Regions from separate parts of the Lysinibacillus sp. NPDC097868 genome, predicted to be linked through region 3. Evidence: riboswitches for the same ligand, from Rfam matches in the RefSeq annotation. Region 3 holds a riboswitch; each other region holds the start of a gene.
The links. Region 3 has a riboswitch for cobalamin ahead of metE (5-methyltetrahydropteroyltriglutamate--homocysteine S-methyltransferase). Riboswitches for the same ligand answer to the same signal wherever they lie in the genome.
Positions count from the first base shown of each region.

Region 1: it holds a riboswitch for cobalamin, as region 3 does, so the genes downstream of both, ACIQXJ_RS06750 (hypothetical protein) here and metE (5-methyltetrahydropteroyltriglutamate--homocysteine S-methyltransferase) in region 3, are expected to answer to the same signal.
Region 2: it holds a riboswitch for cobalamin, as region 3 does, so the genes downstream of both, ACIQXJ_RS11455 (glutaredoxin family protein) here and metE (5-methyltetrahydropteroyltriglutamate--homocysteine S-methyltransferase) in region 3, are expected to answer to the same signal.

Region 1 covers NZ_JBIWBS010000001.1:1,365,124-1,375,418, reverse strand. The annotation lists gene ACIQXJ_RS06755 (GTP-binding protein) at 1-1,014, shown strand, start outside; gene ACIQXJ_RS06750 (hypothetical protein) at 1,189-1,962, opposite strand; cobalamin riboswitch at 2,220-2,403, opposite strand; gene ACIQXJ_RS06745 (ABC transporter ATP-binding protein) at 2,584-3,309, opposite strand; gene ACIQXJ_RS06740 (ATP-binding cassette domain-containing protein) at 3,322-4,071, opposite strand; gene ACIQXJ_RS06735 (ABC transporter permease) at 4,064-4,876, opposite strand; gene ACIQXJ_RS06730 (ABC transporter permease) at 4,873-5,841, opposite strand; gene ACIQXJ_RS06725 (ABC transporter substrate-binding protein) at 5,831-7,417, opposite strand; gene ACIQXJ_RS06720 (urease accessory protein UreD) at 7,447-8,253, opposite strand; gene ureG (urease accessory protein UreG) at 8,246-8,875, opposite strand; gene ACIQXJ_RS06710 (urease accessory protein UreF) at 8,893-9,633, opposite strand; gene ACIQXJ_RS06705 (urease accessory protein UreE) at 9,575-10,021, opposite strand; gene ureC (urease subunit alpha) at 10,092-10,295, opposite strand, start outside.
Region 2 covers NZ_JBIWBS010000001.1:2,306,042-2,316,336, forward strand. The annotation lists gene dut (dUTP diphosphatase) at 151-588, opposite strand; gene nrdF (class 1b ribonucleoside-diphosphate reductase subunit beta) at 600-1,568, opposite strand; gene nrdE (class 1b ribonucleoside-diphosphate reductase subunit alpha) at 1,556-3,649, opposite strand; gene nrdI (class Ib ribonucleoside-diphosphate reductase assembly flavoprotein NrdI) at 3,646-4,005, opposite strand; gene ACIQXJ_RS11455 (glutaredoxin family protein) at 4,002-4,226, opposite strand; cobalamin riboswitch at 4,347-4,522, opposite strand; gene ACIQXJ_RS11460 (ferrochelatase) at 5,087-5,995, opposite strand; gene ACIQXJ_RS11465 (ABC transporter ATP-binding protein) at 6,085-6,873, opposite strand; gene ACIQXJ_RS11470 (FecCD family ABC transporter permease) at 6,860-7,888, opposite strand; gene ACIQXJ_RS11475 (ABC transporter substrate-binding protein) at 7,915-8,883, opposite strand; gene ACIQXJ_RS11480 (antibiotic biosynthesis monooxygenase) at 9,100-9,426, shown strand; gene ACIQXJ_RS11485 (NEAT domain-containing protein) at 10,005-10,295, opposite strand, start outside.
Region 3 covers NZ_JBIWBS010000001.1:1,835,123-1,845,417, forward strand. The annotation lists gene ACIQXJ_RS09075 (alpha/beta hydrolase fold domain-containing protein) at 1-556, opposite strand, end outside; gene ACIQXJ_RS09080 (hypothetical protein) at 1,178-1,327, opposite strand; gene ACIQXJ_RS09085 (DUF4304 domain-containing protein) at 1,814-2,263, opposite strand; gene ACIQXJ_RS09090 (hypothetical protein) at 2,362-2,619, opposite strand; gene ACIQXJ_RS09095 (DUF4304 domain-containing protein) at 2,561-2,815, opposite strand; gene metE (5-methyltetrahydropteroyltriglutamate--homocysteine S-methyltransferase) at 3,445-5,739, opposite strand; cobalamin riboswitch at 5,924-6,102, opposite strand; gene ACIQXJ_RS09105 (VOC family protein) at 6,308-6,670, shown strand; gene ACIQXJ_RS09110 (methyl-accepting chemotaxis protein) at 6,709-8,403, opposite strand; gene ACIQXJ_RS09115 (C40 family peptidase) at 8,939-9,871, shown strand; gene ACIQXJ_RS09120 (UDP-N-acetylmuramoyl-tripeptide--D-alanyl-D-alanine ligase) at 10,095-10,295, opposite strand, start outside.

The DNA of each region.
Region 1 (10,295 bases), 470 kb from region 3:
AGTCTTGCAAAAGTCGGTGATATTTTAGGTAGTACAATACCTCCTCAGCCATATGAGCTCGTGCCTACGTTACAAGCTAAAGTACAGTATGATGGACAACAACACATAAAGGAGGTTTTACAAGTATTCCGTTTACTTGAAGCCGAGGAACCATCGTTGCGAGTCGTTTGGCATGAGAAGTTCCAAGAAATCCATGTACATATTATGGGTGTTATTCAACTTGAAGTACTTGCTGAAGTGTTAAAAAATCGCTTTTCACTTTCTGTTACTTTTGGTGAGCCAAAAATTTTATATATGGAATCAATCGTAACGACTGTAACAGGATACGGTCATTTCGAGCCTTTAAAACATTATGCTGAAGTACACCTGTTAATGGAACCTAATATTCGTGGAACTGGTAACACTTTTGTTAATGCTTGTCATGCTGATGATTTATCAGTTGGAAACCAACGACTAATTGAAAAACATCTATTTGAACGAGACCATCACGGTGTTTTAACTGGCTCCCCCGTTACGGATGTATGCTTCACCCTTTTGACAGGACGTGCTCATATCAAGCATACAGAGGGAGGCGATTTTCGCGAAGCAACGTTCCGTGCACTTCGACAAGGCCTAGAGCAAGCCGAAAATATATTGCTTGAACCATATTATCGCTTTAAATTGAAAGCATCGAATGATTTTATCGGTCGTATGATGAACGATATCCAGCAAGCAGATGGTACTTTTGATGCCCCCGTATTAACAGAGGAACAAGTAACATTAACAGGACGTGTACCCGTTGCAACATTTATGCATTATAGTACTACATTCGCTGCTTATACGAACGGCAAAGGGTCAATATCGTTACAATTTGATGGCTACGATAAATGCCATAATAGTGAAGAAATAATAGCGCAAATCAATTACAATAAACAGGCAGATCCCGACTATACATCCTCCAGTATTTTTTGTGCGAAAGGAAAGGGCTATTCAGTTCCTTGGTATGAGGCAAAAGAAGCCATGCATTGCTTGTAATCATCCGAGAAACAGCATTTTCCAATAGCATAATAGCGATTAGGGATGGTTTTATCGGTTATTTAGTCATTTTTATTGGCGATTTCAAAAGTTAACGGCAAAATTCATCAATATTATTTACCATAATAAATGACTGAAGGCATCGAGAATATCTCGATGCCTTTTATATAAATCCTATAAAGCCTTTTTTGCTTTCGCAACAAAAGTATTAGCTGATTCCACAATTACGTAACCATTACTATTCGAAAAATCAACAAGAACCGAACCAGGTTTACTCTTTAAAATTTGTAATTGCTCAATTAATTGGAGCAATAATTGATGACCATTGCCTCGTGGATGCCAATTTAAATGATAATCATTTAAATCTTTAACCCTTTGAAGAAATTGAGCATATTCGGACTCTACATACTTTATTAAATGTACTATTTTATTACTATCTTGATTTGTATGAACTACTAACGACAACTCTTCTAAATAGGTGTGATAGAACCGCATAACCATCGAGCAAAGTAAATCATTGACTCTTGCAGCACTTAAAATGGGCTTCGGCTCTAAATCAAGCCTATCTAAATTTGGTTTAGCTCGAATCGAATCAATACGTGTTATTAAATGATACGGCTCACCATTTACTTCATAAACAATTGGATTTGTTGGCATGTACATCATAAAGCCATTCTTTTTTGTTTTCAGCTCATCCGCCACACTTGCCTTAGCAAATAGGCAGCCCTCATACACCTCATTTTGAATCCAAATGATGTCTTTATTATAGAAAATTTGATTAAATAAACGTTCTTTTTGAATAAGTCCTGTTGCTAAAAACTGATCAACAAGTGCTTCAATGACCATTCTAGTTTTTGGCTGCTTGGCAACTTCAATGCGCGGCAGTTTACAAATCTTCATATCTTCATATTGCTTTTCCTGTGTTGTACAAACATGAATCTTCGTCATACGTGCACCTCGTTTCGTACATATTTTCAAAACAAATGTTTAGATCACATAAAAACGGATTTCCTGTTTTGAGAGGAAATCCGTCATCCGGCTAATCATTATCATTCATCCAGCAACATCAAACACTGCACCAATTGGAGAGATTTGGCTCGATGCCGTATCCCTATATTTGCTTTGGTTTTGGTCGTTTGACGTACTGGGACGAATAGAACATTCTGTTTTGTCAACATGCCACCTCCTATTCCTCGTAGGTTACTGGTGTGTACTTGTAACAGGCAGGTCTCCTGACTTATGATCATTGCTTCTTTTCACCTTCCCATCATTTGACAGTGGTCTTCGAAAAGTCGCTCACATTTACAGTTGCGGGACAGTGTCGGACTTACACCGACTTCCCTTTTCAGTAAATTGCACGCAATTTACACCTATTACTACACGCTATTCAGTTGTAATAAAATTTATAGTATCGCTAGTATACTATTAAATCATATTGTAAAGTAATGGAATTTCAATGTCAATGAACAGTACAACGTATCTATTTGGACTTACAGATTAGTATAGTGTTGAGTACATTCGTAAAAATGATACTTTTCCATCCAAATCAAAGCTAATTATTTTCAAATATCATTCACTTTCCATCGCTTGAAATAGCTTTTGAGCATAGCTATCGGTGAAATTAAATCCATCTTGTTCCTTGTACTGTTCATCGACAATTTCGCCAGCTTTCATTACATAAATCCGTTCACTTAAATATGAAACTGCTTTTAAGTCATGGGAAATAAATAAAATAGCCATGTTTCTTTCTTTATTTAACGTAATTAATAAATCGATAATTTCCCGCTGAATTAAGCGATCTAAGCTAGAAACAATTTCATCACATACTATCAATTTTGGTTCAACTAGAAGTGAGCGTAATAAATTTACTCTTTGCTTCTCTCCACCACTAAGTTCAGAGGGCAGAGATTGTAATATATCGTTTGATAACTTGACCTTCTCAAGCATCGTTTGTAAATAGGTGTCCGTCAAGAATTTTTGGTGCTGCAATGGCTCCTTTAATAGTTCCTTAACCGTCCACATAGGGTTTAAAGCATTACTAGCATTTTGGAATATAATTTGGCACTTTTCATAAAAGGACTTCCGATTGTTCTTTGTGATTTGTTGATTTTGAAAATTTAAGGTCCCTTTATCAGGTGATTCTAGCTGCATAATGACTTTGGCTAAAGTACTTTTACCGCTTCCACTTTCTCCTACAAGTCCGACGATTTCGCCTTCTCCTACAGTAAGGTTTATATTTGCTAACACTTGCTGTCCTGTTCGATAGCTTTTATTTACGTTTTCTACCCGAAGCAACTAAAACGCCTCCTAAAAATGATTTGTGACAAGCCGTTTTGTATACGGATGTTTTGGTTGCTCAAAAATTTCTGTCGCTTGCCCCTTCTCGACAATCTCTCCATTTTTCATCACAACAATCGTATCCGCTAGTGAAACTGCAACTCCTAAATCATGGGTAATCAGTATAATAGTTGTTCCCAGTTGAGCATGAAGATTTTTTAGTAATGTAATAAAATGTTGTTGATGTAACATATCTAAGGCAGAAGTTGGTTCATCAGCTATCAATATGTCTGGCTCATTATACAATGCACAGGCTAGCATGCAACGTTGCAGCATACCACCTGACAACTCAAATGGATAGCAATTTAATACATCATCGGTCAAGTTTAATTCCTTTAATATAGCGGTCATTTTAGGCACAAACATTTCTTTCTCCTCGCCCATTCGTAAGGCAGTAAACATATACAATTGTTGTTTCATTTTTTGGGTAGGAGAAAAGCTATTTGTAGCATCTTGAAAAATAGTAAAGATATGCTTTGTTCGTAACAGTAACCTATCTTTTTTTGACATCGCCATTATATTTTTCCCATTAAAGTACACTGCCCCTGTTGCCTCAGCTTGTGGCGGGAGCATTCCTAAAATAGCTGATACGGTTGTGCTTTTCCCACTCCCACTTTCACCAATAACTGCTGTAATTTGGCCTTTCGGCACAGTTAACGAGATATTGTGGATGAGATTTTTATCGTTCACTCGAACTGTTAAATTGTCGATTTTAAACATGTGATCGTTCTCCTCCTTGTTTGAAAGTGTTCCCGATCGCTTGCACACATAATATCGTCGCAAAAATCATAAACCCAGGAAAAAGGCCGATCCACCAAGCACCAACGAGTAAATCATTTTGCGCTGTATACAGCATCGTTCCCCATGATGGGATGGCTGGCGGCACACCGATACCTAAAAAGCTTAAAGACACTTCGGTAAAAATCGCACCAGCAAAATTAAATATCGTCACGACAAAGATGGCTGGCAAACTATTACGTAATAAATGACTAAATAATATTTTCCACAATGGGGTACGGAACATTTTAGCCATTTGGACATATTCCATTTCCTTCAAACGAATAAACTCCGAGCGCACGATTCGAGCTGTGACAAACCAGCCTGTGAATCCGATAATCATTGCCATTCGCCAAACACTTCCTTGCATAATTGCTTGCAGGGCAAGCACAATTACCAAGGATGGGATCGTTAAAAAAGCCTCTAAGATGCGCATCATAATTACATCGACGGCACCACCAACAAAACCGCTAATACCACCGTAGATAATGCCTATAATGCTAGAAATGACGACTGACACAATGGCGATGAAAAGTGTCACTTTCCCCCCAACAAGTATTCGTGATAAAACATCTCTGCCTAGCTGATCTGTACCGAGTAAATGTGTAAGATTAGGTGCTTCATAAATATGATTCATATCCATTGCATTTGGCTCAAAAGGTGCCAACATTGAGGAGAAGATGGTTGTTCCTAATATTATACAAAGAAGTGCAAGCCAAAATAGTGGCATCTTCTGTCGTTTTCTCATACTATTTTCCCTCTTCTCAATCTAGGGTTAATGCAAATCATTAAAACGTCGATTACAAATAAGCAAATGACCACCACAACACCAATAATCAGAATGGCTCCCATAAGTACAGGAAAATCCTTGACCATAACTGATTTCACTAGCAGTGATCCTAAACCGGACCAGCCAAAAAGTGTTTCAACTACTATGGAACCACCAAAGAATGAAGGAATCGTCACACCAATATAATTGATATACGGAATAACAGAATTCCGAAGTATGAGGTTTCTTATTTGTCGGTCTGGTACTCCATTTGCACGCGCAACTTGGACATAATAGCTACGATTCTCTGCCTTAACACTGTCCTGTAAAAAACGTGCGAATATACCAACATGAGAAATCACTAAAACGATTAGAGGGAGTACGATATGATTTAAACGATCAAGCCAACCTCCATTCTCACGCACATCATTCATACCTGAAGAAGGAAACCAACCAAGCTTTAGCGAAAAAATTATAATACAGACAATACCTAGCCAAAATGGGGGAATCGCAGAGCTCGCAAGACTAAAGATGGATAATCCTCGATCCAATAAAGAACCTTCTTTCATTCCTGCCCGTAAACCTAGCCAAGTAGAGACAATTGTAACGATAAATAATGTGAGTGCCACCAGCTGTAATGTGTTCGGTAAACGCTCTAATAAAATCGTTATTACTGGTCTACCTTCTTTTGCAGAATAGCCTAAATTCCCTTTTACCGCTTCACCTAGCCAAGTGCCATATTGAAGAAGGACTGGTCTATCTAAGCCAAACGCTTTTTCAATTCGTTCTTGCTCAGCTGTTGTTAATGTTTGAGCATTACCTCCATAATAAGCCGCCGCCTGATTGCCAGGTGCAACATGCATAATGAAAAAAGAGAGGAAGCTCACGATAATGAGGACAATTGTCCCCATTATCACTCGCTTCCCAATCCACTTAGCGATCATTCCATTCCCACTCCTCGACATTCCATAAGAAGCCGGCACCGTGATGACCTAAAATACGCTCTTTAACACCACTAATATTTTTATTAATGCCATAAACAGCATCAACATAGGCAAAATAAGCGAACGGTGGATCTTCTGCTAGCTCCTCTTGTAATGCCATATAGACTTCCTTACGTTTTTCAGGATCGACAGTTGTTCTTCCTTCCTCTAGCAAAGTATCTACTTTCGCATTTGCATAGCTACCATAATTGTAGCCGGCACTTGTTACGCTAGATTCGTCAGAATAGAATAAACTGTACGTATGGTGGTCGGCATCATACGGACTTCCCCAGCCCACCATAAACGCTTGTGATTCTTCAATAACGATATTGCTCCAATCAAGTGCAGCTACTTCTACATCTGCCCCTATTTCTTTATAGCCTTGCGCGACATAATTGGCCATATTGACGCGAACTGTATCTGTAATCGGTGCAGTAATAGTAAAGGCAAGCTTGTTACCGTCTTTATAGCGGAATCCATCATCTGCTAATAACCAGCCTGATTTTTCTAATAATGCTTTTGCTTTTTCAACATCAAAAGTATAATGTTCAATATTTTCGTTTACATAGGCATGCTTTTGTAGCGGCGAATACGCTTCTGTACCATAACCATGTAAAATACCTTTGACAATGCCAGCTCGATCTGTACCGTAGCTTATCGCCTTTCGAACATTGACATCCTTCCAAAGTGGATACTTCATATTAAATAACACGCCACGATAATCTGCTGATTCAACTTCATACATTTTTAACTGCTCTACTTTTGAAAGTTCTTCAACCTGATTCGGATCAAGTAAGGCAATATCTACCTCACCCGATTTTAGTTGTAATGCACGAACATTACTATCAGGAATAAATTTAAAAATGACTTTTTCAATGGATGCTTTTGTTCCGAAGAAAGATGGATATGCTTTAAGCGTTAAGCTAGTTCCTTTATCCCATTTCTCAACCATATAAGGTCCAGCACCAATAGGTTCTTGGTTAAACGTAGCCGTTCTCATCTCTTGTCCTTCAAAGACATACTTCGGCAAAATTGGCACTGTTAATTTATCTAACATTGGCGTAAATGGTTCATCCAATTGGATTATCATCGTTGTGTCATTTACTTTTTGCATCGCAGTAACATGGATAAAATCTGACTTTAAATAAGACCCATTTGTATCATCAAGAATACTGTTAATAGTAAACATTACATCATCTACTGTTAACACTTGCCCATCATGAAATGTCACATCATCACGAATCATGATTGTATACGTTAACAGGTCATCCGATATTTCAACGCTTTTGGCAATATCATATACTGGTACATTATGTTCATCAAAGCGCATAAGACCTCTAAAAAGTAATGCATCTAAATTCGTTTCCTCTAAAATTGGATTTAACCCTGCAAATTCGGATTCAGATGCATAAATAAGCTCATTTGCTTTTGAAGAGGAAGCAGCGGATGGCTGTTTTTCCTCGCCCTGACTAGACTCATTACTACAGCCAGCAAGACTAAGTATGAATAATAAAATAAATACTGAAAACTTTTTCAATTCTCTATCTCCTTCATCACCACAGAAATTTAAAGTATTGTTGCCACATGTTCAAACATGCGATTGATTTCTTTGTGAAGTGTTCGCTGCTCTTTTGAAAGCCATCTACAATGGATTGCATGATCTGTTAATTTTGTAACACTTGCCTGAATTGAACTCTCCTGTTGGATCATTTCCTGTAATTCTCGTATATTGAGATTCTCAACTTGTGGAGACACAATCCATAACGAACCGATATAATATGCCATCTCTAACAGACCAATCGTAGAAAGGTTCATTTCCGTAGGTTTAAAATGGAATGAATCAAATGCAATTAGAGCTTCCTCAACAAAGATTTTGTATTTGGATCGGAAGGATTGATAATCAAAGATTTCTCCTCGCATTTCTCGACCTGGTGCAATAATTTCACCCCATATTAATGTAGAGTTTTCTGCCATGCGAATCGTTGTATTCACTTGAAATTTCGCTCGTTCAAAAGGAATGGTCACCTCAGGTAGCCATTCTAATCTTGCCCCTTCTGCTATTTCCACCGTAATTTCTTGCGTGCATCGTTCACCATTGTGAGAAGGATAAATTTTTAGAGCGGATTGTTGTTTTAATTTCACTTGACTATCTGGTGCAAGTTTTACAGAGATTTCATTTCGGTCACCCGCTACCATTCCACCAGATGATTCCATTATAAAAACTGTGGCAGTTGGCTTATTGTCAGCATACAATTCTCTGCTTGCCTTCAACGGCGGCTGCTGGTATACATGAACAAGTCGTGTATAGCCCCTTCTTGGCTCAAATGCCATCTCTAATTTGCCATAATGATTCACTTTTCCTTGATTAAGCATTCACGTCAGCTGCTTCGGCGCCTTCAAGTAACATGTGATGCTGAATCCATTCAACAACCTTGTCGACATTTGTTTGAGAACGAACGTCTGCAAAAATATATGGACGTCCAGCACGCATTTTTTTCACATCCTGGTCCATGACCTCTAGGTCTACACCAACATGAGGTGCCAGTGATGTTTTATTGATTAGCAGTAAATCTGAACGTGTTAATGCTGGGCCACCTTTACGAGGTATATCCTGTCCTTCAGCCACATCAATTACGTAAATATAGCCATGAACAAGTTCTGGGCTAAATGTAGCAGATAAATTATCTCCACCACTTTCAATGAAAATAATATCTAAATCTTCAAAGCGTTTGTTCAAGTCATCAATTGCAGAAAAGTTCATCGAGGCATCTTCACGAATAGCTGTATGCGGGCATCCGCCTGTTTCTACTCCGATAATACGGTCCTCTTCTAGAACACCATTTGTAATTAAATACTGGGCATCCTCTCTTGTATAAATATCATTTGTGATTACTGCCACATTGTATTTTTCATGCATTGCACGTGTTAATTGATCTACTAAAGATGTTTTCCCAGAGCCAACTGGGCCTCCTATACCAATTCGAATTGGAGTCATTTATATCCACTCTCTTTCTATGAAATAAATAATCTTGAAAATAAAAATTCATGTTTCATCGATGCTAGTTCAATACCTAAAGCATTATTAGAGAGGTCATCTATCGTTAAGGTCATGACCTTTTCCGCAGCTTCCTCTATACAAACAAGAAGTTTATTTAATGCTTGTACACCTGTATTTTGTCCGAACGGCACAGCACGAACAGCATTTTGTACTAATCCACTAATGGATGCATACATATAAGTCATCACTGCATGATAGACATCTACACCAAGTGCTTCACTATAAATCGCATAAAGAACTGCGTAATGGCCTTGCACTTCTTCTTTGGCTATCTTTTCTTGCCATTGCAATAATAAAGGGCTGTCCATAAGAGGTGCCACTGTTCGTATGAATTGCTTGCCAACATTGACACTAGCATCTCTTGATTCTTTTGCTAGTTTGATAGCGCCGCAAAGTTCGTCTAACTCTGTGAGACGACCACCATCTCTTACTTTTGCTGCATGGAACGCATTCTGAATAATTAAGGCGTCACCATTCACTAAATTATGAAATAAATACGATTTACAATAATCTATTAATTGTTCCTTTGTGCGAATAACATCTTCCTGAATATACGTTTCCATCCCATATGAATGAGTATAAGAGCCTATCGGAAATGCAGAATCATGAATTTGTAATAGGCGCAATAACGAAAAATCAGTGAGCGTGTCCGCGGTATTTGAATGGTTGTTTAAATCGTCGTTCTGTCGTTTCATAGTTCACTCCTATTTCATCTAATAATGGATTAATCGTATGATCAGCTCGTACGATGATTTCATTATGTTCAATTAAGCAAGGTGTATGGCGATTGCCTAATTCAAATGCAGATTTCCCCATCTCATACATATCCTTCGGTGATATGACAATAACTGGTTCGAGTTTTGTACGAATCGCAATGCGACGGCTATCATCCTCAAATAATAAGTCACCATATTGTAATGGCTCGTCACCTGCTAAACGTAAAGCAATATCCGTGCCTTTATCTGTTTCAGTTCGTAGGATACGTTTGCTTAATTCCTCCCACTCAAGCTCTATCCACTCTGTTGTTTTATGTGAATGTTCTTCTTCATTAGCAATATTGCCGATAATTTTTTCAATTAACATCTATGTTGCACCTCTTCATCGATTTATTTGACTGTTCCTCTGTTACTGTTACACACTCTCTATTTTTTTCTTAAAATAAGAAATATCGTTGGGCCATTGGCAAAACATCAACTGGTTCACATGTAGCTAATTCACCATCAATTTTCACTTCATATGTTTCCGGATTCACATCAATTTTCGGTGTAGCATTATTAAGCTTCATATCTGCCTTACTAATATTTCGGCAATTCTTCACTGTCCCTATCATACGTTTTAAACCTAATTTTTCCGGTAA
Region 2 (10,295 bases), 470 kb from region 3:
AGCATCTGATTGTCTAATTTTTTATTTCAAATTTATATGGCAAGTCAAACATGCTATTTTTTCTAACTAAATAAGTAACTGCGAAATTGTGTGTAAATTGTTTGGGTGACTGGCACTCTCGGGACAATACCGAACTTAATCCTTACGAACTTATTTTGTTCCGCTTGCTCCAAATCCAGAAGCGCCACGAACAGTTTGGGATAATTCATTTACTTCTAGAAGTTGAATAGAAGGGACAATCTGGATTACCATTTGTGCAATACGCATTGATTTCTCAACGATAAATGTTTCTTTACCATGATTAATTAAAATAACGCCAATTTCCCCTCTGTAGCCTTCATCAATTGTACCTGGACTATTAAGAACAGTTACACTATGTTTTAATGCTAGTCCACTTCTTGGACGCACTTGCGCTTCTGTCCCTTTTGGTAATTCAATTTGTAAGCCTGTTTTTATTAATTTTGCTTCTCCCGAAGGAATTTCTACTGCTTCTATTGAATAAAGATCCATTCCAGCGTCACCTGGATTTGCTTGCAAAGGTAGCAATGCATCAGCATGAATTCTTTTGATTTTTACGTCTAAGTTCATTATTTTCATCCTTAACGATTAAATTTAAATGTGTCATCTGTAATTGGCGCTACTTTTGCTTTTGCGTAAGTAGAACCCTTTTGTGAAAAGAAGTCATAGGTTGAGCCTTCATTGCGAATACCATTCATAACGATAGGATTAACTTCTTCTTCCGGGAACATTGGGTCAAATCCAACATTCATTAACGCTTTATTAGCATTATAGCGAACGTAAGCTTTTACTTCAGGCGATAAACCTGTTTCAGCATAAATATCCTCTGTATAATTCATTTCATTTTGATATAAATCCAGCAATAATTCATAACCCCATAATGTCAGCTCTTCTTGCTTTTCTTTAGAAAATTGCTTGTATAAATTTTGAGCAAAGAAGCCTACTGCCACACCGTGGATGGATTCATCGCGTAAAATAAGGGAAATAATTTCTGCACTATTGCGAAGAAAGCCTTGCCCTCCTAAGTACAATGGATAGAAGAAGCCAGAGTAGAAAAGGAAAGATTCTAGCATAACGGACGAGAACATCGCTTTCCATAAACTTTCTGAATCCCCTTCTTCAATGCTATTATAAATATCTGCAATTTTATTAGCCTTATATTGTAGATATTCATTTTTCTTTACCCATTCAAACAGCGCGTCAATTTCTTCATTTGTACAAAGCGTTGTGAATATATATGAGTAGGATTTTGCATGTATCGCTTCAAATGCATCAAATACAGTAAGAACAGCCTTTTCTTGAAGATCTGTTGTAAAAGCAGCAACACGATTCATCCCAATATTAGTTTGAACTGTATCCAGTAATGTTAAGCCTGCAAATACTTTCTTATACGTATCTTGGTGCTCGAAATTTTTCCACTGTTGGATATCCTTACTTACTGCAATTTCTTCTGGAAACCAAATTTGTTTCCATTGTTGGTCCCAAAATACTTGTGCTAGTTCACTCGTTGATTTATTCCAATTGACCGCTTCGTAAATTATATTTGACATGCGACACACTCCTCTAAGCTTTGCAAACGTTGACGGACATAATAAACAGACTTAATCCCTTTTACCCAAGCATAAATATAAATTTTAGCCAACTGTTCTGTTGTCCAGTTATCAGTTACATACAGCGTCATCGAAATACCTTGGTCTACATGTTTTTGAGATGCTGCATATAAATCGATTAAATCATATGGATTCACATCATATGCTTCAACATATAAATGACTGTTCTCATTTGTTAAATGTGGCATTGGATAAATTGTTCGACTATCCGCATAATCACGTACCTCTACACGCTCAGTACTTGGTGCAATCGAAGCGGTACAGCTACGAATATATGAAATACTACCAGTTGGTGCAATAGCTAAACGATAAGAATGGAATAAACCATATTGCATAACATCCTGCTTTAATGTTTCCCACATTTTTGATGTCACGATTGGAATATTTCCTAGTGCTTTTAATACAACAGGTGAGAGCTCTACTTCGATTTTATTTACATATTGATCAAAATAAACGCCTGAAGCATAATCACTATCCTCGAAACGGTAGAAAGTTTCGCCTCTTTCCTTAGCAATCTCCATAGATGATTTAAGTGAATAATAGTTCATCGCTTCCATAAAGCTATCCATAAAATCAATCGAATCCTTTGAACCATACATGATTCCTTCTGTAACAAGATGGCCATGCAAATTCATACAACCAAGCCCTACCGAATGCATTAGCTTATTTGCTTTAGCTACAGGCGGTACATTCGTGATGTTCGTCATTTGCGACACATTCGTTAATAAATGCATTGCGGTATCAACTAATGTTCCAAAATCATTTACTTTACTTGCGGCATGAATATCAATTGAACCTAGGTTACACGATACATCCAGCCCGTATTCATTTGGTTCATTTTGGTCAGTAATTATACTTGTTTCCTGTACTTGTAGAATTTCTGTACATAGGTTCGACATTTTTACACGACCTATATTTTTGAGTGGGTGTACATCGTTGACATTATCATCGAAAATTTCGAAAGGATAGCCTGATTCAAATTGTGCTTTTTTCACTTCTGTATAAAGTCTACGCGCATTCAAGCGTTTAATCTTACGGATATTCGGGTTATCTAATAACTCGTAATACATCTCAGTAATTGAGATTTCAGACATCCGTTTACCATATTCTTTATAAATATCATATGGACTAAACAACACAATATCTTTATCACGTTTCATAAGTTCAAAGAAAATACTTGGAATAATAATACCTGTTGATAGCGTTGCAAGACGGATTTTATCATCCGCATTTGGCTTTTTCGATGAAATAAAATTTTCTATATCTGCGTGGAAAATATTTAGATAGACAACGCCAGAGCCGTTTCGTTGTCCAAGCTGGTTCGAATAGCTAAAAGAATTTTCTAAAAGTTTCGCAACCGGGATAACACCACTTGCACGATTTAAAATTTCTTTAATTGGGTCACCTAATGGACGTAAATCTGTTAAGTTTACCCCCACGCCTCCGCCAAGGCGTGATAGCTCCAAACAATAACCAATATTTTCAGCAATACTATTCATTGAGTCGTCCATTGATAGTTTAAAGCAGCTTACTAATTCGCCACGTGCTTTTTTCCCACTATTTAATGCGGTTGGCGTGGCTGGTTGGTACGCTTCCATCATTGCCTCAACAGAACGTTCTGCTAAGACAGTGTTCCCTTGTGCTAAATATAAAGCAATAATAACAATACGATCCTCATATTTTTCTAAAATTTCTTCTCCGTCACGACTTTTCATTGCGTAGCTATCATAAAATTTACTCGCACTCATAAAAGAAGGGAAGCGGAAATTGTAATCGTATGCTTTTTTGTATAGATGTTTAATAAAATCTATATCATACATGTCGATAAATTGTTTCTCATAGTAACCCTCTTCAACTAAATAGCGAATTTTTTCTTCAATATCAATAAAATAACGTAGACGCACATTTACATATTCTAAAAAATAACGGCGTGTTGCTTCACGGTCCTTTTCAAGCTCTAATTGACCTGTCGTGCTATAGCGATTAAGCACCTCATTATTAAGCTTTAAGTATGTTTTCATCCCTTCACCCTCGTTTCATAAAACATTTGTATGACTTCATAATCAGCCTGATATCCCCGTAAATCTAATTTACATACTAGGGGGACCTGATAGGCTTCTGCAATTTTCTCACCAGCTCCGCCAAACACATGGTGCCCAAAATTACTGTTACCACTAACAGCTACTCCCTTGCAAAATTCCCTGTTTTGCTCTAAGAAGCGGGCTACTTTTGCAGGAATATCACCTAAGCCGTCTGTGTATGTTATTAAAAGATAGGGCTCAGTCAACAATAATCCATCATATATTTCAATTGATTCACCATCTAATTTAGTAACAATACTTCGCACATTACCTGTACGACTGGCATAAACGATCATATTGCAATCATCTCAATTTGAGAAACAATTTCTTTGACATCTCCTATAAATGTGTCATTTACTTCAAGAACAGGCACACTTAAAAAGCCTGCGTCCATAATTTTTTGCTTTGCTTGTTCGTCATGATCAATATTCACAATTTCTGCCTCAAGTCCTGCGCGTTGTAATTCCGATTTGACCCAAAGACATTTTGGGCATATAGTTTTAGTATAAAGTTTCATTTTAAATTCCCTCTTTTCATAATATAAAAAGGCTATCTCTTGGGAGAGACAGCCTAAGTTAGAAACGTAAAAAAGCAAAATAATAGTCACGTCCCCATTTCTTATTCCCCGAAGAAAGGTTGATTTGTTTTATTATAGGCAGGTCTCCTGGCTTTGCTTCATTCTCTGATATCCTTCCCATACCAATGCACAGTGGATTAAATCATCGTCAGCTTAACAGTTGCGGGGACAGCGTCGGATATACCGAACTTCCCTATTAAACTACATATAGTAGTACCTACATAAAACGAACACAATATATTGTTATTGAACACAATTAAGTGTACCATCCTTCAAGTAAAAAGTAAATCCAGAAAAGTGAATTCTTTATAGTGTAACTTTTCATTATATTCTTTAGGATTAACAAACTGTTAATAAATGAAAACAACTAGCTAGTTAAGCATAATAAACAGTATAGTCAGTAGTTCCAAAGAATTATAGCTTGATTTACATGACGACTATTCATAGAATCTCAAGGAATTATTATGCTACCTACTGCAGCCTATATTAAACTGAAGATGATATATAATATAAACTTCTTAATATAAGTTTATATCTGTTAAACCATTTTAGCCACTATCGTAAGCCCTATTACTACCATACATTTCTTTTACTTTATCCAGAAAAAAGATTTTAAAAAGAATCTGCCGTCTGTTAGATTTCATTTATACTATTTTTGTAGAGCGATCTAACCCTTCTTTGTTCTTTTGTACTCGTTTGCTTTTCTGATTAAAAACGAATAGCCATCTGACATCAATGAAATCTCGACATCAGATGGCAATTTAATTTAAGAAAGTCTACATGTAAAGATACCAACTAGCTCAGTTATGAGCTGGAATAAAGGATTCCACAATTGCAGCTAAAGCTTGAATGGTATCATAGCTATCACCCGGAAACTCGGATTGGGCAAATTCAACTTGAAGTTCCTCACATAATCTATGACATTCATATCCGACTTCAAAATAGGACTCAATATCCGCTGATAGAGAAAGGAGCTCACATGTGACGATACCTTGAGCACCCTCGCCTTGCAATGAATTAATCGTATCTTTTACATTTGGACCTAGCCAGTCACCTTTCCCATGACCACTTCGATATGTAATATGCCAGTTATCAATTTGAACTGTTTTTGAAATGGCTTCAGCTAATTCAGAAAACTGGCGTACGTAGTTATCGTTTTTTTCGGGATCAATTGGCTGACTATGGACTGTATATAAAACGTGCGTCTGTGCTCGTTTTTCAACAGGAATCCATTCAAATGCACGTTGAACACGATCTTTATATACAGCAAGTAATTCATCGTTTAAATGCCAATTTTTCGCATGAATGACCTTAACGTCATGAGAAGCTAATAACGAACTAACTTCATCATGAAATGCAGCAGCGCCTGTAGACATAATCGGATTCACAGGTAGCGTAATAAAAGTTGTAATCCCATCTGCAAGCATTGTGTTAACAACATCCGGAATATAAGGTTCTGTATGCTTGTATGCATTATATACTTTTACAGGCTGTGTTAAGCGATGCTGTAAAGCATGTTCCAGCCCTTTAGCAATACGTCCCGTATTTGCTGCTAATGGATCAATACCACCTAATTTTTTAAATTGTGCCGTAACGTTTTCAATCACATGAGGTGGTGGTGTTTTACCTTTCATTATATGTGTAAAATAAGGTGTTACATCGTCTAAAGATTTCGGTGCGCCATAAGCGTAATAAATTATACCAATCATATTTAAAATCTCCTTTTCTTCATTATAATAAGTTAACTTTTATGGATGTTGGAGTTGCTGCATATTTCTATCAGAAGCATGGGCAACTATCATTTACAAAGACTTGAGCACAATTTTAACGGCGTAAAGATTGGATTTCCATCTTGCATATAAATTTCAGCATCAATTTCAAAAATTGTTTGAAACATTTCTTTACATAATACACAATGTGGTGAATCGTCGTAATGGATTTTCCCTTTCTTTAGGACAATCAGACGTTCGCTATTTTGTGCAGCTTGGTTAATATCATGTAACACCATGATAACGGTCATATTGTATTTACGATTTAACTCTTTTACAAGCTCCATCACTTCTAATTGGTGTGCAATATCTAGATATGTTGTTGGCTCATCTAGCAGCAACACTTTAGGATGCTGTGCTACAGTCATTGCGATCCAAGCACGTTGCCGTTCACCTCCAGACATCGAAGGTAGTACCCGATTTTGCAACTCTTTCAATCCAGTTACATCAATCGCCCAATCAACGATTTCTTTATCCTCTTTTGACAGGACCGTCTTCCCTCCGCTATGCGGATGACGCCCAAACTCCACTAACTCGCGCACTGTTAAATCTAATTGATGACTATTCATTTGCGGGAGCATCGTTAGGGTTTTAGCCACTTCTTTCGACTTCATTTCATGAATGTTTCGTTCATTTAAAAATACTGTACCATTATTCGGTTTTAAAAGACGTGAAATCACACGTAATAATGTTGATTTCCCCGAGCCATTCGGACCTATTAAACTAACAATTTCTCCTTCATTGATCTTCAAGGTTATATCATCTAACTGGAACTTGGTGAACTCATGTTGATATTGAATGTGCTCAGTTCGTAGCAATGGAATTCCCCTTTCTATGAATTAAATAAAGGAAATACGGCCCACCAATGAATGCTAGTAAAATGCCAACAGGAAACTCAATAGGATCAAATACTGTTCTCGCAATGGTATCAGCGAAAACAACAAGTAAGCCACCAGCTAAAGCTGAAGTAGGTAGTAAATACTTATGATCTCCACCGATAATTAGTCGTAAAATATGCGGTACAACCAAACCTACAAACCCAATTAATCCGGCAACACTTACTGCTATCCCTGCTAATAACGTACTTAATGCAATTAAAAAGAATCGACTTCGTTCAACATTGTGCCCTAAAAGGCTTGCCATTTCATCTCCTAGACGCATGATACGAATATGTTTAATTGCATAAATTGATAATATAATTGCTACAAGAACATAGTAAATAATCATGTTAAATTGCACCCAACCAACACCTGTCAAACCACCAGACAACCATGGTAGGACGGATTGTACACGATCACTATACAAAATCATTAGTGCATTTGTTCCTGCACCACAAAGGGCATTAATGGCTACCCCTACTAAAATAATTCGCATTGGGGATGTACCACCCTTTTTCACCGATAAAGAATACACGATCATTGCGGCGACAAAAGCACCTAAAAAAGCTGCAATAGGTAAATATATAATATAGCCAGGAAAAACAACCATTACTGCCACCGCCATAATTCCAGCGCCGGAAGTAATTCCAATAACCCCTGGATCAGCTAATGGATTTTGCATGACACCTTGTAAAATCGAACCTGCGATAGCCAAACAAACGCCTATAATCATACCCGTTAGTATACGGGGCATACGGATTTCCCACACGATTCGTCGTGCCATCGTATCTTCTGAACTAAAAATCCCATTAAACACTTCACTTACCGAAAACGAAACTTGCCCGATCATAAGGCTACCGACACTTACTATGACCAAAAGGATCGGTAACATAATTAATGCCATTCTTCGTTTTTTAGCAAGAGGGTGTGCATATTTTTCCTCTTCTATTATCATCGCAATTTCCCCACTATAAAAAATGATTAAGCTGCTTCTTCAGCTGTCTTTAAAGCGTCTCGCATATAGTCAATGGCTTTTATTACTTGTGTGCCTGGATTGTCAAACAAATCTGCAGGTAAAATGATAATCTGATTATTTTTCACTGCATCTAAATTTTTCCAGGCCGCATTTTCTTTCAATTGTTTTTCAAATCCTTCTTTTACTGTCGCTGGGTTCGCGTGCGTAATCAGCATAATTACTTTTGGGTTACGTTCAACAATTTTCTCAACACTTAAATTCGCGTAAGTTGGAAATTTATCTGTCGCTGGTAAATCGGCTGCGATATTTTTACCACCTGCTTTCTTTAATATATCTCCGTATAAAGAATTATCCAATGCGGCTAAATATGTACCTGGTGCTCCATAAACAATTAGCGCATCTAACGTTGATTGTGTAGCGCCTTGTGCAATTTTCTCATCAATTTGTGCCACTAACTTTTCTGCTGTTGCTATGTTATTAAACAACGCTCCATATTTTTTAATCGTATTTTTAATATCATCAATTGAATTCATAGTTGAGTAGACTATTTTCGTACCTGTTGCTTCTACCGTTGTAGCAAACTGCTGGAAGTTAGGTGGCACAATCAGCACTTCCGCATTCAATGCAGCAATCTGCTCAAATGATGGTTCATGCGGGTTACCTATTTCTTGAATCGCTTTTACTTCTGCCTTCATATCAGAAGAAATCGTTGGTCGACCAGTAACGTTTGCACCTAACGCAAGCAAAATATCCAGTACTCCTCGATGTAACGTTGCAACTGAAGCTGGCATTTCTGCAAACTCATGCTTATTTCCAAGGTCATCTATTAATGTTACCGTCTCCCCTGTTTCAACTTGTTGTTCCATTTCTACTTTATCTATTGAAGCATTCCCATTCGCTTGTTTATTTTCTTCTCCACATGCTACTAATGATAATGCTAAAGCACCTACTAATAGAAATTTAATCTTCTTCATGTTAACTACCAACCTTTTCTTTTTATTTAAAATTGAAATGAAATTGATAATCATTCTCATACGATTGTTTATGATTCTATTTTAAATAATAATAATTGTCAATACGCGTTTTTAATGTTGTTTTTTTAATTTTTTTATTGCATAGCCAATTAATGTATGTTTTAATTGATAATGATAATCAATATCAATTAAAACTATTATAAAGGGGTCATAAATATGATTACAGTTACTAACCGCTTTTTAGTAAAAAAAGGCTTTGCGAATAAAATGGCACCATTATTTATATCTGATAAAACTTTATTGAACTGGGAAGGCTTTAATAAAGTTGAAGTGAACGTTTGCTCTGAACCAGAAGATCACGATGAAATGAACGTTATGATGTTCTGGGATACAGTCGAGCAATTCAAAGCTTGGCGCGAATCTGATGACTTTAAAAATTTACACCGACGTGAAGAGATTGGTAACAAAGAAAGCAGCGAAGCATCACCAATAATAGATAATCGAATTGTTATTTCTGAAATTGCTGCAACTTTAGTAAAGTAATTTCAGTACATGGATTTCTTTCAAGATTACCATTACACATATGAGTATTAATTCAAGAATAATAACTATACGTTCTCAGACGTTTCACATCGAGTTTACAGGCTAACATTCTAACTCAATTCGTTTAAGGACGCTTTTAATATTCTCTTATAAATCCACCCACAATAGATTATTGTGGGTCTTTTCTCATAAACAATAGTTTTGACAGCTAAATTAAATTAGGCGTTATTCTACTTTAGCAAACTATCTTATTTTCCAAATTTTAAATTTAGAACACTTCCCCTTTTCAGTTGAAAATAAAAAATAATACTCTTCCTTATTTTTTACATAAATTAAACTAAAAAAGCACTCACTTGAATTTAAGTGTACTTTTTAGGTTACTTCCAAACTCAATAAAAACTAGGCTTTTAATCGTTTAAAAAATGCAATTCAAGTTAAAATTGAATTGCATTTTTTTATTGGATGAGGATTCTGCAGCAATAGTACGAGTTGAATATATCTTAGGAGCACAAAGTACAATTGCCTCATCAAATTTTCAGACAAAGTTTATGGGATAGTAATAGTTTCTTACTTAAAAATTAATCAATTAAACTAACTAATTGTAATGATCGTTTTAAAATCTTTGCCATTTGAGCACGTGTTAAATTACTTTGTGGGTTTAAATAATCATTAGAGCCCGTCATAATATCAAGTGCTTGCAATTCTGATACTGCTTGCTTCGCGTAGTCAAAAACTTTATTAGCATCTTTGTACGATAAAGCATTTTCATTAACTGTTACTTTATAGCCTTTATATTCAAGCATACATAATATCATTGCCGCTGCTTGCTGACGTGTAATATTTGCTGTTGGGTTAAATGTTGTGGCATT
Region 3 (10,295 bases):
TAATATCTTTCGGTTGAGGGAGATCTTCCATCTTTAAAAGATGGGCCAGACCAAGTGAGATATTTCCGCCAGCCGAATCTCCCATGATAGTCAATTGATTGATACTGTCAATAGTTCTAAGAATTTCTTTATAGAGGTTTAGGATTTTCGGATAGGTATCCTTATAGTTAAAATGAGGGACTTTAGGATAAATAGGAGCAATAATTTTTGCATCTAAAGATTGTGCCATATTATCCATAAACAACCAGTGTAAATCTAAAGGTTGACTCGTCCAAGCACCACCGTGTATATAAAGAATAACTTTTTGTTTTGACGACTTTTTGTCATTTAATGTGAAGACTTGCATGCCCTCGAATGTCATCTCCTGAATATCACTTGAAAATTTAACATCTTCCCCAATAACATAGGGCTTAGTATTTTCAGTTCCCCTTTGCATAAGGAAGCTTTTGGTGTTTTCAATACTAGCAAAACTCCTTTTATTACCTTGGGAAGTTATCCATTTTTCAAATTGAATACTTTCTTCAGAACGTTCTCCATTATAAATTTCTACACTCATTTTGATTTCTCTCCTTTAAGCTTTTTATTGTGTTCATCTTGTTTCATCACACGAAATGATTTGAGATAACCATGTATTTCTTTATCTGAAGTCTTTGTTGGATCGAAGGTCTTGTGTAGATGGTATTCAATAAAATGGCCTTTAGTTGAAGTGTCATTGCCCATCTAGTCAAAGCAATTGTATCACACCTTTTTTACTAATTATTGGACTTTATTATAAATTATCAGACTTTATTACATTTGATTAATCTTTATTTAAAATCTATAAAAATACCTATAAAAAATAACGTTCCCAATGAAATTGTGGACGCACATAAAAAAGCCACGAATGTTGTATCATCAACGTTTCGTGGCTTTCCTTGGGAATATTATTTATACATTTTTTTATGCACGTTCTTCAAATGTCAGTCATAGCAATGCTTTAGTTGTATTTGAAACATTGTGGCACTATCGACGGTTATGCATATTTCTTAATGTTGTTAAGACCGCATTTTTTGACGATGCCTCTACTAAAAGTTTTAGTATATATACTAAACTTAAACCCTTTTCCATAAAGGCTTCAAGTGCATTTAGTATATAGATAACCTATAATAAATTAAGTCTCCCTATGTTTTCATTTCTATTATTTTTCTGTTTGTTCTTGCTTCTTTTTCAAATACTCCGCACGTATTTTTTCAATTTGCTGCTTTTTATCAAATTTGGCAGGTTTGTTTTTTTCATGATACTTTGTCACAGCTACCTTACCTTTAGTATCCAATTGATATTTCCCCACTTTGTTCACCTACTTTTCTAATCCTTAAAGAAGAATCTATTCAACAAATATACTATACCTTATTTTACTGACGTAAACCTTATTATGTACCGATATCCTTGCATATATCGGTAAATACATTAAAAACATAGTAAAATAATTCATTGCCAAATGGTTTTCAATAAACCTAACTAAGGAAAGGAATTCGCATTTTTCTAATCCACGTTTACTGAAACTAGTTCTTTATCCACTTCCGATCAGATACATTCTGAATGAGAATGCGTACTTATGAATAAGGCACTACCAGTTTTTATAATACATTTATCAATGGTAAATGACTACTGGATAAAGTTATGATTCGTATTCCCTCCAACGATATTTTTGGTACTTCGAGAGTAAACCAACACCATACAAACTAGAGTAAAATTAATAATGAGTCCTGTGTCCTCTGTCCCACCGAACTCATTTATAAAAGCGCCGGAATAAATAGATTGAGTTTCTTCAGATTCATTCCCAATCCACGTTCAATGAAACTCGTTTCTTTATCCAATTGAAATCCGAAACATCTTGTATGCACTTCAGTACTTTTAATGCAACTACGTCAAAGTCTTCATCTGTCTTCGCTTCTTCATAATGAAACCAACACTCATTGTCATCTGTTCCATATATATCTTCTCTTAATCTAAAACGATTCCCTACATCATGGGCAGTCACTTTGTTTGGTGGAACTTTTTCTCCCCAACTCATCGTTGTACCATTTTTTCCACAAACAGCTAATTCAACTACAAAAGAGCCACCATACCGATTAAATTGAAAAGTTACTAAGTCTATATTCCCTTCATTTAGTCTTCTAAAATGTGGAAACGAGCCTTTGAAGCCATGTTCTCTTAAATAAGGCACTACTAGTTTTTTTAACGCCTTAATCATTAGTATACGACTATTGGATAAAGTCATCATTCGTATTCCCTCCAACGAAATTATAAATGAGTCCGGTGCCTCATCGAACTCATTTATAAAAGCACCGATAAATGATATAGTTGATTTTTCATTTGCGATTATTCCCAATCCTCGTTTAATGAAACTAGTTTTTTTATCCAATTGTAATCAGAAACATCTTGTATACGAATTTGTACTTTTGATGCTACTTGTTCAAAATCTTCGTCTGCCTTTGCTTCCTCATAATAAAACCAAGGGTCATTATAACCAGTTTTCTTTGTATTTTCCCTCAGTCTACAACGATCATTTAAATTTAGATCATATGTAGTTACTTTGTTTGCAGGAATTTTCTGTCCCCCAACTCGTTGTGAAACCATCTTTCCCACATATAGCTACTTCTACCACAAAAGAGCCACCATAACGATTGAATTGAAAAGTAATGACATCCATATGCTCTTCATTTTGTCTTCTAAAATGTGGAAACGAGCCTTTGAAACCATGTTCTCTTAAATAAGGTACTACTAGCTTTTTTAATGCTTTTATCATTAATAGACGACTATGGGATAAAGTCATAATTTGTATTCCCTCCGATTTTAGCTTTACCAACGATATTTTAATATAAATAATCAAAATTCTATGTCAACTTTTATTTCTAATCATAAATTTCATAAGGAATTCCTTTTGACTTCAAATACTTTAACACAGCTTTACTTGCACCTACTTTACCTGTTTTATCACTTTTAAAGAAATGCCATTTCGCTCCGTTAATTTCCTTTGCATCTCCAGTCGTACCATTAATTAAAAGAAAGTCCTTATCAATCTGTTTAAAAGATTAAAAACAAAGATATATTTTATTTTCCATCATAATACTAAAAATTCAGAAAAAATAAAATAACATTTTTTTACTTGATTTTAGCAAAAATAATTATCAAAAATTTTAATTTCACCTTAATTAATTCCCAAAATATTATTATTTTTTTAATTCCGAAATACTAGTTTTTATAATAATTTTTCATTAAATATTTCACATTAAATTCATTGTTTTAAATAAAACAAATATTTTAGTTTTTGTTATAAACATGTAACAAGACTATCTTGTCCAAAATACAGACAAAATCCCCTGAGAATTTTCGCCTCTCAGGGGATGTTATTTTTTAGAGTACGCTTGTAATGAAAAGATCGTTTTCTCTTATTCTAGATAATCAATATGTTGATTGCTGTACTTGTTGTCGTAATGTTTTGGCAGCAGCAACCATATGAGCGAGCGCTGCAACTGTTTCAGGTTCTTTTCTCGTTTTTAGACCACAATCTGGGTTGATCCAAAATTGATTTGTCGATAATACTTGGAGGCTATCCTGCATGATACTTAACATTTCTTGTTCGCTTGGCACACGAGGACTATGAATATCGTAAACACCTAATCCAATCCCTTTTTCATATGGGTTTATTTGCAGTGATGCAATTAGCTCTCCATGACTGCGTGACGTCTCTATAGATATAACGTCAGCGTCCAATGCACTAATTGGTTCAATAAAATCATTGAACTCACAGTAACACATATGTGTATGAATTTGTGTTTCATCCTTTACACTAGCCGTAGCGAGCTTAAAAGCCTTCACTGTCCAATCCAAATATTCGCCCCAATTTTCTTTACGTAAAGGCAAGCCTTCACGTAATGCAGGTTCATCGACTTGAATAATAGCAATGCCAGCCGCTTCTAGTGCCTCAACCTCTTTCCTTAGTGCAAGTGCAATTTGATAGGTTACATCTTTTCTTGCGATATCGTCACGTACAAATGACCAGTTTAAAATCGTAACGGGACCTGTTAACATTCCTTTCACATATCGATTTGTTAAACTTTGTGCATAGGCAGTTTCTTTCACTGTCATCGGTGCTTCCCATGCAACATCACCGTAAATAATCGGTGGTTTCACACAACGTGAGCCGTACGAAACGACCCAAGCTTTTTCTGTAAAAGCGAAGCCTGTTAGTTTTTCACCAAAGTATTCCACCATATCCGTACGCTCGAATTCACCATGCACTAGTACATCAATATCTAAATCTTCTTGTATGGCAATCCACCGTTTCGTTTCTTGTGCGACAAAGTCAGCATATGCTTCATCTGCAAGCTGTTTTTTACGCCATGCATTACGTGTGCGCTTCACTTCATCAGATTGAGGAAAACTACCAATCGTAGTCGTTGGGAATAGGGGTATCTGCAGTGACTGTTGTTGAATAATCTGACGCGCATTATAATCATTTTGACGTTCAAAATCCTCTGTTGACATCGTTTGTACTTCTTGTTGAACTGCTAGATTATTTCGTACGGAATGTTTTTTTAATGCTTCAATTGCTTTCATGCTCTCAGAGATAGTATGATTTGACGTGTGATTTTTTTCTTTTAAATATTTAGCCACCTCTGATATTTCTGCTAATTTTTCATCAGCAAATGCAAGCGCATTTTTCAAGACAGGCTCTAATTTTGTTTCAAGTGCGGTCGAAATCGGCACATGCTGTAAGCTACATGACGATTGAACCCACAGCTCCTGTGCACTAGTCAGCTGTTCAATTGCCCTAACTGTTGTACTTACCTCTGCTAAATTTGCCCTCCAAATATCTCGTCCATTAACAATACCTACTGCCAATACTTTATCATGTGGAAAGCCAAATTGACGTAGCGCCTCCATATTTTTCGTATAGCCATGAACAAAATCCAAGCCAAATCCTTGTACAGGGAGTTCAATAAGTGTGTTATAAGCTGATAACGATTCAAAATAGGTTTGTAACATAATATTAGCCTCTGGTACAGCCGCTGCTAATTGTGTATATATTTCTTGCACAAGTTTGACCTCTGCCTCATCTAATGATGTGACTAATGCAGGCTCCTCTAATTGAACCCAGTCAGCACCGGCTGATACTAGTTCTTGGATAACCTGCGCATACAGTGGTAGTAGTGCTAAAATAAACGCAACTTGTGATACTTTATCGTAACCTTTTGTTAGCTTGCAAAATGTATATGGCCCGATTAGCGTTGGCTTTGCAGTAATGCCATATACTTCTTTAACCTCAAGGAAATCTGCAAGTATTTTATTGTCTGTTAGTTGCAGAGCTTGTCCTTCATATTCAGGTACAATGTAATGATAATTTGTATTAAACCATTTTGTCATTTCACTAGCAACAGCTTCTTTATTTCCACGCGCTACCGCGTAATACGTTTGTAAATCAACCTTTACACCCTGCCAGCCGAAGCGCTTTGGCACTAAGCCAAACATCATCGCTGTATCAAGCATTCTGTCATACGGGGTGAAATCCCCAACAGTGACAATATCTATACCGCTACAAAGCTGCTTGTCGATGCGTGCAAGACGAATTTCTTTCATTTTTTGTAAAAAATCTTCTTCTGTAAGTTCATTTCTCCAAAATGCCTCTAATGCCTTTTTCCATTCACGGTCTTCCCCTATGTATGGGTAGCCTATTACAGTCGTTGTATACGTCATATTACTTCTCTCCTCTGGTTTAAAATAAAAAAACCATCTTCCTTTTTTGGAAAATGGTAGTTAATGTATATCTAAATTAGCTATGACGAGGCGATACGATAATATATTAATTATCGTATATATTCGTTAGTCGCACAGTGCCGATTCGGTCACATCTCACCACCTATTTCCACGTAGGTTATTTGGTGTGTACTAGACATTGGCAGGTCTCCTGGCTTCTCATCAACACGCCTCACAGCCTTCCCAGTTCCCCAGTGGCATATGTGATTTGCTCCGATTTACAGTTGCGGGACAGCGTCGGATTTACACCGACTTCCCTTTTAAGCCAAACTTTCATTTGGCACCAACTCTTACACAATATTTAATTATGTTTCTTACTATAACATACATTTTTCTGAAAAGTATAACTTTTATGAAGATATGTATATTATTTCGGTACATAGTTCTTTTAGTAATTCTCTATTGTACTGATTGACGACATCATAATATAACAATCTACTAACAAAGAGGTATTTAAAGGAATTTGTTGAATATATAGTTATAACAAGAAATACTGAGGAGGATTACTATGATTGTCGGATTACATCACGTACAATTAACGATTCCAAAAGGTACCGAAGAGCAAGGGAAAGGGTTTTATTGCCATGTGTTAGGGCTCAAAGAAATAGAGAAACCAGAATCCCTTAAAGGGCGTGGTGGATTTTGGATACGAGTTGGTCATCAAGAAGTACATGTTGGCACAGAAGACGGCTTTGATCGACTAACAACGAAAGCGCATATTGCCTATCAAGTAGAAGATGTAGCATATTGGAAAAAAATATTAACAGAGCATCATATCGAAATCCTCGATTCTGTTCCAATTCCGAATTTTGAGCGCTTTGAATTTAGAGATCCTTTTGGTAATCGGGTAGAAATTATTCAGCCAATTTAAATTTTAAAAAAAGCAGCCATCGATGGCTGCTTTTTTATTTACAGTTTAAAGTGCTGAACCTCTTTGTTTAAATTCTCTGCCATCGATGCTAAATAATCTGTATTCTTCGAGATTTCATCCATTGTTGCAACTGTTTGATCAATTGTGGCAGTCGTTTCCTCTACACCAGCTGCAGACTGCTCTGATATAGCTGCAATTTCATCGATAGAACGATTGATTTGCTCAGTTGCTGTTGAAATGCCCTGCAAGTTTTCTGTTATCCCTTGAATATTACTAACCATACTATTAACAGCAGAGGCAATTTGTTCAAAGGTAGTATTAGTAGTCGTAATTTGCTCTGTGCCCCTTTTCACTTCTTCATACCCCGTTTGAAGTGATGCTGTTACCCCAACTGTTTCGTTTTGAATTCGTGTTACTATAGATGAAATATCCGTCACTGAATATGATACTTGTTCTGCAAGCTTGCGCACTTCGTCAGCCACAACAGCAAAACCTTTGCCTTGCTCCCCTGCACGTGCCGCTTCGATTGCAGCATTCAATGCTAATAAGTTGGTTTGATTGGCAATATCGTCAATGACAGAAACTAATTTAGATATTTCCTGTGATTGCCTATTTAAGCCTTCTACTTTTGCAACAGCCTCTTGGACAATTTTATCAATAGCAAACATTTGCTGTGTTGAGTTATTCATTAAATGTTGGCCATTTGTAGTAAGTTGCAATACTTCACTCGAATAGCCTTGTAAATCTATGCCTTGTGCATTGGCTTGCTGGACATTTATTTTAAATGTATCAATCATTTGCGCTAAATCCCCTGCATTTTGTGCTTGTGATTCAGAGCCCCCCGCTAGTTCAAGCATTGTTAGTGCAATTTGTTCTGCACCCGTTTTCACTTCTAAAGAAGATTGTGCAAGTTGTTCACTGTTGGCAGCAACATTGCCTGAAACAACATTTATAGAACCAATAATTTCATGGAGCTTACTATTCAATGTATTTGTCGATTGCACAAGTAAGCCGATTTCGTCCTTCATTCTTCCAGGCAAAGAGGGCTGACTAATATCGCCATCTGCCATTTGCGATATTTTTTCTATTACTGCTTTTATCGGATTAGCAATCATATACGCCGATATGTAAGCGGTTACAATTGCAACTACAGTTGTGATTACTCCTATCATTAAACCGACATTCATCGTTTTCTTCGATTGAGCGATCATTTCCTGCCCAAGCTTATTAATAGATGCTTCTCTTGCACTTGCAAGGTCCCCGTATCCTTCTCTAATTTCTACTGCGAGACTATCAACAGAATTAAGGTTTTGAACAGCCAATTCTATATTTCCTTTATCATATTCATCAAATACTTTCGTTTGTACAAAACTTCGCCATTGTCTTGCTTTTTCAACTGTTGCCGTTAAGCTTTTATCTGTCGACAAATCATTTAATATTGTATTATTTTCTTCTGCAATTTTTATATAATCATCAAATTCCTGTTTATAAATTTGATTTCCTGTTAGGACGTAGCTTTTAGCAGCAGTTGTTCGAACACTAATGGTCGATGATAACTTTTCACTTGCTGTTAACAACTGTAATTCTTTATTAACAATTTCTTCTCCAGCAGCAATAACACGTTTATTGGCGAAAAAGCTATAGGTGTTAAAACAGGCGATGAAAAATACAACAATGAAAAAAGCACTTAAAATTTTAGCTCTAATTGTTTTGAACCTAAGTATTTGCAACATACTATTTTCCCCTTTCGTTCGTGAAATTCGTTCGTGAAATTATATAAATTACTACTATTGAACAACTAATTTCGCCAATATTTGCGGGCAAAGCTTTAATCTATTTCTACCTAAATATAACATATATTACCTATAATACCCATGACTCGAACTATATATTTCCCACTTAATGATCAACAATAAAATTCCCATAATACGTGCTTTTATAAGTACACTTTGACTAATAAAGTTATTTTTATATCATTCCTTACCCTTATTTTGATTTCTCTATTTGCACATTGCCTAGCATTATTTCTATGAGTAACAATGCATAGTTACTAGTGTTTTTTGTATGCACTATTTATCAAACTGAAACATTTGTAATGAAACTGTAAATTCAAGCGATAAAGCCTTATATATCAAGGTTTTTACATAAAGTACGGCTCCCTGTGGAAACATTTACCTCGCAGAACCCCTACTTTTTCATGCTACGATTATTGCAACAGCAAGCAAACAGATATGAATTTACTGCTCGCTTACAGGAGGTAAAAACAGCATGAAAAAACAATTCTTAAAAACTACACTAGCATTATCGATTGGATTTAGCTCATTCGGAATCGTTCAAGCATCCATTGAACCAATCAAAGTTGAGGCTGCAACGACAAATGCACAACATAATGACAAAGCTGTCGCAGCGAAAGCTGAGCAACTTATTCAAACAGGAAAAAGTTTAATTGGTAAGGCCACATATAGTAATTCAGTTTACAAGTCTACATATCCTTACAAGTTTTCTTGTGCTTCATTTATTATGTATATTTTTGAAAAGAATGGAGTAGATATTGGGACTTATAATGAAAATTATATGATCCAGCAAGGGACATTTGTTCCTAAAAGCCAATTGCAAAAAGGCGACTTAGTTTTCTTTAAAAGTAAAAAAACGGGCACAGACCCCGATCATGTAGGCATGTACATTGGAAATAACAAAATTATTCATATGGCTGATTCCAAGCAAAATATCGTCATTTCGGATATGAGTAGTAAGCCTTATTATACTGACAACTACGTATCTGCACGAAGAGTATTACCAACATTACTATCGGCTAACCCTGCGACGAAAGGCGATACAGTTGTTGAAAATGCATTAACTTATAAAAATAAAGTAACAATAAGCTCATTAAATAAAGAACAAAGCTTACGTTTTACAGCACCTGGTTTCGTAGAATATGTCTATCGTAAGAGCGGTGTAAAACTTGGCGCAACAACCTTAAAAGAACAAATGGCTAAAGGAACTACGGTATCACGCGCCAATTTAAAAAAGGGCGACTTAGTGTTCTTTAATAGTGTGAAAGGGTCAAAAAACCCTTCCCTTGTAGGTATCTATGCTGGAGATCAGCGTATCATCATTCCAACTTCAAGTGGTGTTACTACTAGAGTACTCTTTGTTGATTACTATAAAGAGCATTATTTAACAGCAAAACGCGTATTTTAAGAAAATCAGCTGCTATTTGACAGCACGACGTCTTATCTTCACTCTATAAAAATAATAAAACATAGCATACAAGCAGTGTAATTACCACGCTTTGTATGCTATGTTTTTGATATAATCAGCGGAACCTTACATTACCGTAAAATGGATTTTATCTAAGCACATAAGGATTCTTTCGCATAAAATAGCTACTGATGAGTAGTCGCTAGTACGGCCTTAGAAAAGGCTATTTTTCCTTTAATTGATTAGCAAATTCAATCATGGATCGACTAGACATAGGGCCCTTTATTAATACAATCGTATCTTTATCAAGTTTTGCTTTAAGTATTTCTAGTACACCTGTGACATCTTTAAATATATGAACCTCCGCAGTTGTTCCATCTTTTTTTGCTTGAGCTGCTATATCTTCAGCTCTTTTTCCAATCGT